Regions from separate parts of the Sutterella megalosphaeroides genome, predicted to be linked through region 1. Evidence: riboswitches for the same ligand, from Rfam matches in the RefSeq annotation. Region 1 holds a riboswitch; the other holds the start of a gene.

The links. Region 1 has a riboswitch for lysine ahead of S6FBBBH3_RS05215 (APC family permease). Riboswitches for the same ligand answer to the same signal wherever they lie in the genome.
Region 2: it holds a riboswitch for lysine, as region 1 does, so the genes downstream of both, S6FBBBH3_RS04490 (Na+/H+ antiporter NhaC family protein) here and S6FBBBH3_RS05215 (APC family permease) in region 1, are expected to answer to the same signal.

The regions. Positions count from the first base shown of each region.
Region 1 is NZ_AP018786.1:1,221,317-1,225,786, forward strand. It holds gene S6FBBBH3_RS05210 (amidohydrolase) at 1-155, opposite strand, end outside; gene S6FBBBH3_RS05215 (APC family permease) at 285-1,697, opposite strand; lysine riboswitch at 1,876-2,050, opposite strand; gene S6FBBBH3_RS05220 (multiheme c-type cytochrome) at 2,345-4,141, shown strand; gene S6FBBBH3_RS05225 (hypothetical protein) at 4,376-4,470, opposite strand, start outside.
Region 2 is NZ_AP018786.1:1,014,429-1,018,898, forward strand. It holds gene S6FBBBH3_RS04485 (M20 family metallopeptidase) at 1-1,001, opposite strand, end outside; gene S6FBBBH3_RS04490 (Na+/H+ antiporter NhaC family protein) at 1,051-2,433, opposite strand; lysine riboswitch at 2,746-2,924, opposite strand; gene S6FBBBH3_RS04500 (hypothetical protein) at 3,294-3,740, opposite strand; gene S6FBBBH3_RS04505 (dipeptide ABC transporter ATP-binding protein) at 3,889-4,470, opposite strand, start outside.

The sequences.
Region 1 (4,470 bases):
CCGCACGCGTCGAAGGTTTCGTATTCGGCGGGAGCTTGAGCAAGCACCTCTTCGTTCGTGCCGACGGCGCGAACGATCCCGTCTTCGACGAGAAGGGCCCGGGCGAAGCGCCCGCGTTCAAGGTAGATCTTGGCGTTCAGAATGACGGTGGCCATGGGGGAATCCTTCGAAAAAAGGGTCACACGGGGGTGGATGGTTGAAATGTAGAACTCGGGGAGAAGACTCCGCGCGACCGCTCCTTGGCAGTCATCGGTCGCGCGGTGTTTCGGACAGGTGCTTTAGGATTATTCGCTTCCGAGGGCGTCCTTCCCTTCGAGGGCGCGTTCCTTTTCAAGCGCGTCGTGGCGACGGCGGAAGAAAAGTTCGTAGATCACGAGCCCGCCGAGCGGCACGAGAAGGCCGAGAAGCGCCGTCACGGGATCCTGCTCGAGGGTGTTCAAAGCCAGACCGATCATGACGAGGCAGATGAGAATCGTCGTGAAGGGATAGAGCCAAACACGGTAGGGGCGCTCCATCGTCGGGTACTTGCGGCGCAACACGATCACGGAGAAGAAGGTGAGGCCGTGGAAGATGATCCCGCAGAGGGCGACGAGGCTCGTCAATTCGGAGAGCGTGCGCGAGCACACGAGAATCGAGGCCATCACCGCGGAAGCGATCTGGGCGTTCATCGGGGTGCGGTACGTCGGATGGAGCTTCGCGAGGCTCGGGAACAGAGCGCCGTCGCGGGCCATGGCGAAGTACATGCGCGGGAAGACCATGATGCAGCCGTTCAAGGAATTGAAGATGGCGAGAATCATGGCGGCACCCACGACGATCATGCCCGCGGAACCGAAGAGTTCCTTCGCGGCCGCCGTGCCGAGGTAGTAGTCGCCGCTTTCAACGAGCTGCTGAATCGTCTCGAAAGGGAGGACGCGATAGACCGCATAGTTGAAGAGCACGTAGAGAATCGCCACGCCCGTGATCGAGAGAATGAGAGCAAGCGGAATGTTGCGCTTCGGGTTCTTGATTTCTTCGGCGATCGTGTTGAGGTTCGTCCAGCCTTCATAAGCCCAGAGGGTCGCGATGACGGCAAAGCCCACCATGCTGCAGAGTTCGAGGAAGGAGGGCGCGGCATGCGTTTCCGGAAGCTCGAAGGTGAGAAGGTCGGGCGACTGCGTCCCCATGGCAAGACCGCACACGAGAATGAGCACGATCGGGAGCATCTTCAAAATCATGAAGAGGTTCTGCACGGTGCTTCCCAACTTCACACCTCGGATGTTGAGGACCGTGAGAAGGAAGATCGACGCGAGAGCGATCCCCTTTTGCACCAGGGGGTCGAGCGGATAGATGCTCGAGAGCGCCGCCCCGAACGCCACGGCCAAAGCCGCGATCGAGCCCGAGGAGGAGAGGAAGAAATTCGTGATGCCGCACATGAAGGCGACGCGTTCGCCGTAGGCTTCGCGCAGGTACACGTAGTAGCCGCCCGCCTTGGGCATCATCGCGCCGAGTTCGGCAAAGCAGATGCCGCTCAGAAGCGTCACGAGGCCGCCGATAAGCCAAACGAGGAGCGCGAGGCCGAGGTTCATCCCGGAGCGCTGCAGAACGATCGCACCGATATAAAAGATCCCGGAGCCGATCATGATGCCGGCGAGCACGGAGATGCCGCCGAAGAGGCTCACTTCGCGCTTCATTGTTGCGGGTTCGTGGGAATTGGACACGGGGTTTCTCCGAAAAAGGGGAAAAGGGTCGAAAAAAATACAAACGAAAAAGCCGCACTCACCATCGTCGGTGATGCGGCTTATAAGAGAACCCGTCCTCGGCCCGTGCGCCCGCGCCCCTTCCGAGACGACCGAAGCGCTGTCGGACGCCGAAAACGGAGGGCTCGATGTCGCAAGCTCCGCCGATAGCGCCTCCGACGAAGCGAAGCTTCGCCGGGAGTCACCGACGTATTTCGCCGGTGCCCAACGCAGGGACGCACCCGTCCGAACGTTTCGGCGGGTTGACCTTTCACCGTCGTCTCCGGGTGTCCCCTCGAACGGCTACTCATTCGCCCCGCGCCTCTATCCACAACTTTCTGTCCGATAACTTTCGCACGGCAACGCGCACTGCGGGGACGAGGGAAATCCTGTAAACATAACTTTTGTTCCATCCTTTCAGTCGCATCAAAGCGAGTGGGCGATTTGGATTAGGGGTTCTTGAGTAACTTCGGGTAGGGAATATCCCTCGAACTCGGTCGGAATGCGTGCAAGTCCGAATCGGCCGCAGGGATGCGGCCCCGTAGAATGGCCCCAAGCACGATCGGGCCCGCAAGAACGAGCCCCGACCGTACTCCGAAGAGCTTCCAAGACCTTCCGTGGTGCCCGCCATGACCCCGTCCGTCCTTTCTCCCGTTCGATCTTCGTTCCGACCGTCGTCGTTCGCGCTCGCGTGCGCCGTTGCCCTTGCGGCTTCGCTTTCGACTTCCGTCACAGCGGCGGGTTCGACCCCGACCGCGTCTGCTCCGGAGCGCGCCGCCTGCACCGCGTGCCACACGGTGACGCCCAATCTGAGCGCGCACAGCCCGCGTGAAATCCATGCGCTCCACGCGGGCGACCTTGCCCGACCCGAAGGCGACTGCCTCCAGTGCCACGAGGACGACGGACGTTTTCTCGTCGCTCGGGCGAATGCGTGCTCCGGGTGCCACGCGGACTTTGCCAAGAAAGCTCCCCACGACGCGAAAAAGCTTTCGGACGCCGAGTGTGCCTCCTGCCATACGACGGACGCCGTGCGCGCGGCGCACTTGGGCGCCAAGGAAACGACCGCGCGCGAAGGACTCAAGTCGCTCGTCTCCGTTGACGTGACCGACGCGAAAATCGTGCGCGAAGCGGATGCGGCGTATGCCGAGGTCACGTTCCGGCTCTTGGACGCCGAAGGGCAACCCGTTCCGCTCGCAACGAAAGACCCCGCGGACGCCCCGTGGATCAAGAATCTCCAGCTCTACGTCAATTGGGACGCGGAAAGCGACTTCACGATGAGTCGCGGGACGCCGATTTTCGTGAAGTCGAACAAACGCGACGTCACGCAAAAGGGGCTCGGGCGCACGCCCGCGGGCGAGCGCGAACGGACGCCTCTTTTCCGCACGGACGGCGAACATTTCACCTACCGCGTGGGCCCCGTCGTGCTTGAGGACCGCTTTTCGACGTCCTCCCCGAAAGCAGGGAAGGTGGGTGTCGTGAGCAACCGTCTGATCTACTGCTTCGACGACGCGAAAAAGCTCGCGGCGTGCGACAGCGGTCGCGACCGTAAGAACGCCGCCTGGAACGACCTCTGGGTGTTCGACGAAAAGGGGCTCGTTCCGCACGAACGCCTCACGGCCCTGCGCCCGACGATTACGTCGAACGCCAAGTGCGGGACCTGTCACGGCTACAACGCCGAGCACGACGAAACCGAAATCAATTGTCGCAGTTGCCACTCGCAGGTGACGAAGAAAAACAAGCACTACGCGGATACGACCTGCTACTCGGGGCACGACGACGAAAACGGGCGCCATACGACGCCCTTCAAGCCGAAGAGCTACGCCCCGCGCGCGATGCCGGGCTTCGGCGGGTCGACGAACGACCTGACGCTCCCGTGCGTCACGTGCCACAATCCGAATACGCCGCCCACGGCCGCGATTCGCGACTACATGACGAACGCCGATTCGCCCGATTTCATCGAGGACCTCGTGCTCTCGTACCCGGACATGAAGGTCTGGATCCATTCGCTCCATGCGGGGACGCGCCCGAGCCAGCGCGCGGAAGGCGGCGTTCGCGAAGTCAAATGGGCGAAGTCCCGCGGCGACTGCACGGCCTGCCACGAGGGCGAGAGCTTCGGCCTGGAGCGCCTCGCCAAGGTCGGTCGCCCGCTTGCGCTCGATACGGCGTACGACCCCGACTCGAACGCCCATCCTGCGGTCGACTTCACGGTGAACGCCTACGCCTCGCCCATGGCGGCGACGTGCTTCGCGTGCCACGCCTACACGCGGGACGCCTACGGGAAACTCGTCAAAAACGAGAAGGCGAAGGCCCACATCGCCGAGATGGGCGGGAAATTCGGCGTCAAGCTCGAAGACCTTCAGCCCGAACGCTGCAACACCTGCCACACGCCCGAAGCGCTCGGCAAGGCGCACGGGTTGAAGCGCTGACTGAAGCGCTGACGAAGAGATTCCGAAACCCCGAACCGCCGAGTCCGTGTTGTCTCGGGCGTCGGGCTCCGGTTCGGGGGAGCGGAATCGGGAAGCTGAAAAAGACATCGGGGCGGCGCTTGGTGCGTCGCCCCGAGAAGCGTATTCGTTGAGGGATTTGTTGAGGGACTCGTTGCGGGATCCGTCGGCTTCACGGTCGGCGGATCTTTTTCGTCGGGCCCGAAGGCGCGAAGCTCACTTCTTCTTCGCGTCGCCGCCCGCAAGATAGAGGCCCGCGAAAATCATCATGACCGCAAACGGCACGGCGGGTTCGCTGTCCGGAAGATTCA
Region 2 (4,470 bases), 210 kb from region 1:
ACGATGTTGGAGTCGCACACCGACGGGTCGTAGGCGAGTTCAAGGGCTTTGCCCGTCACGTCGGCGTAGCAGTCGACGAGCGTCGTCACGAGTTCGTGGTCTTCGGGGACCGCAAAGGACTGCATGTAGGGGCTTTTCCGGGGCTTCAGCCGGACGTTCACCTTATCGGCAAGGCCGAGGTCGGCTGCCGCCGAGCGGATCTGCGCGATGCAGTCCTCGGACGTTTCGCCCGGCACGACGTAGCGGTCGACGAAGACGTAGCAGCTGTCGGGAACGACGAGCGTGTCGGGGTTGCCCCCAGACATGTAGCGCACGCACCAGGTGCCGCCGACGAGCTTCGGGTGGGTTTTCGTCGGCAGCGCCTCGATCGCGACCGCAAGCTTTCCCGCCGAAATGAGCGCGTTTTCGCCGCGGCGCGGGTAGCGGCTCGCGTGCGCGGACTCGCCGCGCACGGTGACCTCGAAGCTGTAGCGACCGCGGAAACCGATCGCCGCGTTCGTAAAGCGGCACTCGGCCATGACGGCGTAGTCGGCTTTGAGCACGCCTTCGTCGCAAAGCGCGTAGGTCCCGCGACTCAAGCCCTCTTCGTCCGAAACGAAGGCGGCGAGGATCTTCCCCGAGAAGCGCTCGGGGTGCGCCGCAAAGTATTCGAGGGTCGAAAGGAGGCACGCGAGGCCCCCCTTCATGTCCATGGCGCCGCGCCCGTAGACCTTGCCGTCGATTTCGGTCGCGCGGAAAGGATTCGTCTTCCAGTTTTCGAGCGTCACGTCGACCGTGTCGATGTGACCGATCAGAAGCATCGTTTTCCCGGGACGGCCCGAGTCGAGCTCCGTCCAGACCGAGGGGCGCACGCCCTCGACGTCCTCGTCGAAGCGCGAAAAGTGCGGCGTCAGGCCGAAGCCGCGGATGAGGCCCGCGATGTGTTCGGCGATTTCGAGCTCGCGCCCGTTGACGGAGCGGATGTTGATGAGGTCGTACCAGCGTTGAATGAGGGGATCCATGGTGCGTTTTCCGTGAGTGGGTCGATGGGGATGAAAGAAGCGTCCGGACTCAGGCGGGCTGCGCTTCGGCGCGTCCCGTCGCACGCTCGTCGCGAAGGGCTTCGAGCTTGGCCGTGCACAGGCCCGTGACGGCGTAAAAGACCGAGAAGAGAATCGAGAGCCAGAGCATCGGCGCAAACGGCGTGAAGGCGAGATTCGCGACCCCGAGCGTGCCGGCCGTGTAGGAGCCCGTCGTCGACCAGGGCACCATGGGCGCAAGTCCCGTACCGGTGTCGATCATCATGCGCATCAGGTTCTTGCGGGAGAGCCCGTACGCGGGAAAGAGGTCCTTCGTCATGGCGCCGACAACGGGGTAGCTCACGTAGTAGGCGCCCGTAATCGTGAAGAAGACGGCATGGAGCACCATCACCGCGAAGCTCATCGATCGGCTCGTGCGGGCGCGTTCGCGAAGCCACGCAAGGAGCACGTCCGCGACACCCGCCGTGCGCAGGGGCGCCCCGAAGATCGCCGCCGCCATCAGAAGGCCGATCGTGCCCAACATGCTCGTGAAGCCCCCGCGGTTCACCATCGTGTCGACGAAGCTCGAGCCCGTCTCGGCGGCGTAGCCCGAATACATGGCGTTCATGAGGTCTCGCGGATTTTCGCCCTGAAGGACTACGGCGATGAGAGCGGCCGCGGCAATCCCTGCGACGAAGGTCGGGATGGCGGGCTTGCGAAGCACGATGAGGGCGAGCACGACCGGAACCGGTAGGAGCGTGAGAACGCTCAGGTCGAAGTTCGCGGAAAGCGTCGCGAGGATTTCGTCGTAGGCGCCGCTCGCCGCCGCGTGGGTTTCGAGCGAGAGCCCGTAGACGAAGAAGAACGCAAGGCTCAGAAGGAAGGCGGGTCCCGTCGAAACGAGGGCGTGCCGGATTCCTTCCATCAAGGGCGTGTCGGTAACGGTCGCGGTGATGACGGTCGAATCCGAAAGAGGCGAAATCTTGTCGCCCGTGAAGGCCCCCACGCACACGGCGCCCGCCGCGGCTTCGAGCGGAACGCCGAGGCCCTCGGCAACGCCCATGCACGCGATGCCCACCGTGGCGAGCGTTCCCCAGGACGTACCCGCGAGCGCGCTCATGAGCGTACAGATGATGCAGACGACCGGAAGGAACATCGAGGGCGTGATCACTTGCATCCCGAGGTAAATCATGGTCGGGATCGTGCCCGAAGCCATCCAGACGGCAATGAGGACGCCGACCGCGAGCAAAATGAGCATCGCCACGAGCATCGAGGCGATCGTATCGCGAATGCCGCGCTGCAGATCGTCGTAGCGGATCCCGAAGGCGCAGGCCATCGCGCACATGATCGCGCCGTCGATCGCAAGCACGATGCGCGCGTTGAGCTCAAGCTCCATGAGACCGAAAACCAAAACGAAGACGCCGACGGCAAGCATGGAAAAGGCTGCGCGGGCGCCGATCGGCGATGTTGTCGAGGATGCGGCGGACGGGTTCATGGCTGGGCCTCCGAAAAAGGGAAAAGCGAGGGCGAAAAGCTCTTCGGCAAGACGAAAAAAGGTCGAAGGTCCGCTTCCGGACCCCGACCTTTTGTTGACCTTCGGCCGCCCTGTAGCGCGACGGACGCTCCGTCGGTGTGAGGGCGGTCCCCCGTCGTGAGGTTGTGTTTCGGCCTCGGTCCTCTTTTGGCTTTTCGGCCGTTCGGTACCGACGCGCGCACTCCGTCGCGGGGTTTCGTTCTCTTTTTCGGGTGTTCCGGTAGCGCTCCGCGTTGCCGCGACAGTCCCGGAGATGTTCTCTCCGGTCCCAGGTGCGCTTTCGACCCGCGAAACGGCCCAGGCGCCCTTCGGCGGTCGTCCCTTTCGGCTTCCCCTCGATTTCGCGTGTATGGAGAAACGTACTCTTGAAGACCGCAACCTCTACCTGTGTCATTCCATTCTGCACTGCGAAAAGCGCGCGGTCCGTACCGAAAAGGCCTTAGTTCGTTTGTGACGATCGGGTGCGTCGCGCAACGAAAAAGGGCGTCTGGGGGAAATCACCCGAGCTCGAAAACCCGAATGCGTATTCGAAGGGTCGGTTTATTCCGAGGTTTACTAGGGGGTTGTGCCTAGTGCGGAAAACTCGTAGAAAAAATAAGGAAATAAGGAGAAATAAGGCAAAGGATGCCGTGCGGCAAATCGACGGCAACTCAACGGAAAACCGGCCGCGGGTTGCCGCGACCGGTTGAGCGGGATCCCCCTTGTCCCGAAACGAGTCGCTCGGTGCGAGGCGTTTCGGGAGGGGGGACGCGTTGAAGAACTCAGCGGGGGCCGAAGCCGGGACCGCCCGGACCTCCGGGTCCGCCCGGACGATGCCCGCCGGGCCCTCCGGGACCAGCCGCTCCGCCGGGCCCGCCCGGACGGTGGCCGGGCGGCTCGGGCCGATGTGGCGGTCGATGCGCTTGAGGAGGCGGAGGTGCCGGACGGGGCGGAGGCGGCGGGGGCGGACGATGGAAGGCGGCCGCCCGTTCCGCGAGGAATCGGCGGTAGGCGTCGCGCGAATACCAACGCCCGTCGTAGTACCAACGGTGTCCGTCCCAGCGGCCTTCGCGGTAGTGTTCGCGAATGTATTCGCGGGTGAGCGCGTCGGTGACGCCGTAGAGGAGGTCGGCGAGGAGTTCGTCCGAAGCGGCCGAAGCGACTCCCGCCCAACCGCCCGCGGCAAGCAGCACCGCCGTGCCGAAAATCAGTTTGCGACGCGTGGTCATGGTTTTCTTCCTTCTTCTTCCGTAGGGTTTTCTTGCTCGTACCCGATCGGATACGAGTGAACGTATGTTCAGTATAGGACGCGCCCATGCAAAGTCGCGTTAAGCGAACGCCGCGGAATGCAAGAAAGTGCGACCGAAGCTTGAGTTTTCAGTCGGACGCGTCGGGGCTGCGGTCAAAGAGCTTCGAAGCTTTCTCGCCGAGTCGGGGCACGGCTGCAAGGAGCCTCTGCGTATAGGGGTCGACGGGGTGCGTGAGGATCGCCTGCGCGTCGCCCGTTTCGACGATGCGGCCCGATTTCATGACGAGGATGCGGTCCGCCATGTATTCGACGACGCCGAAATTGTGGGTGATGAAGAGGTACCCGAGTCCGAACTCCCGCTGCAGGGCTTTGAGGAGATTCAGAATCTGCGCCTGCACCGAGACGTCGAGGGCCGACGTGGGTTCGTCGCAGACGATGAGCTTGGGCTCGACCGACAACGCCCGCGCAATGGCGATGCGCTGCCGTTGCCCGCCCGAAAAGGCGTGCAGAAGTCGGTCCGCGGCATCGGCGGGCAGGCCCACGGCGTGAAGGAGCCGCTCGAGTCGCTCCAGGCGTTGCGCTTTCGACCACTCGGGGCGCAGGCTTTCCATCCCTTCGAGAAGGGTCGAGCGGATCGTGCGGCGCGGATCAAGGGATGCGTTCGGGTCTTGGAAAATCATTTGAACGGAACGGCGCAACCGCCGCTCGGC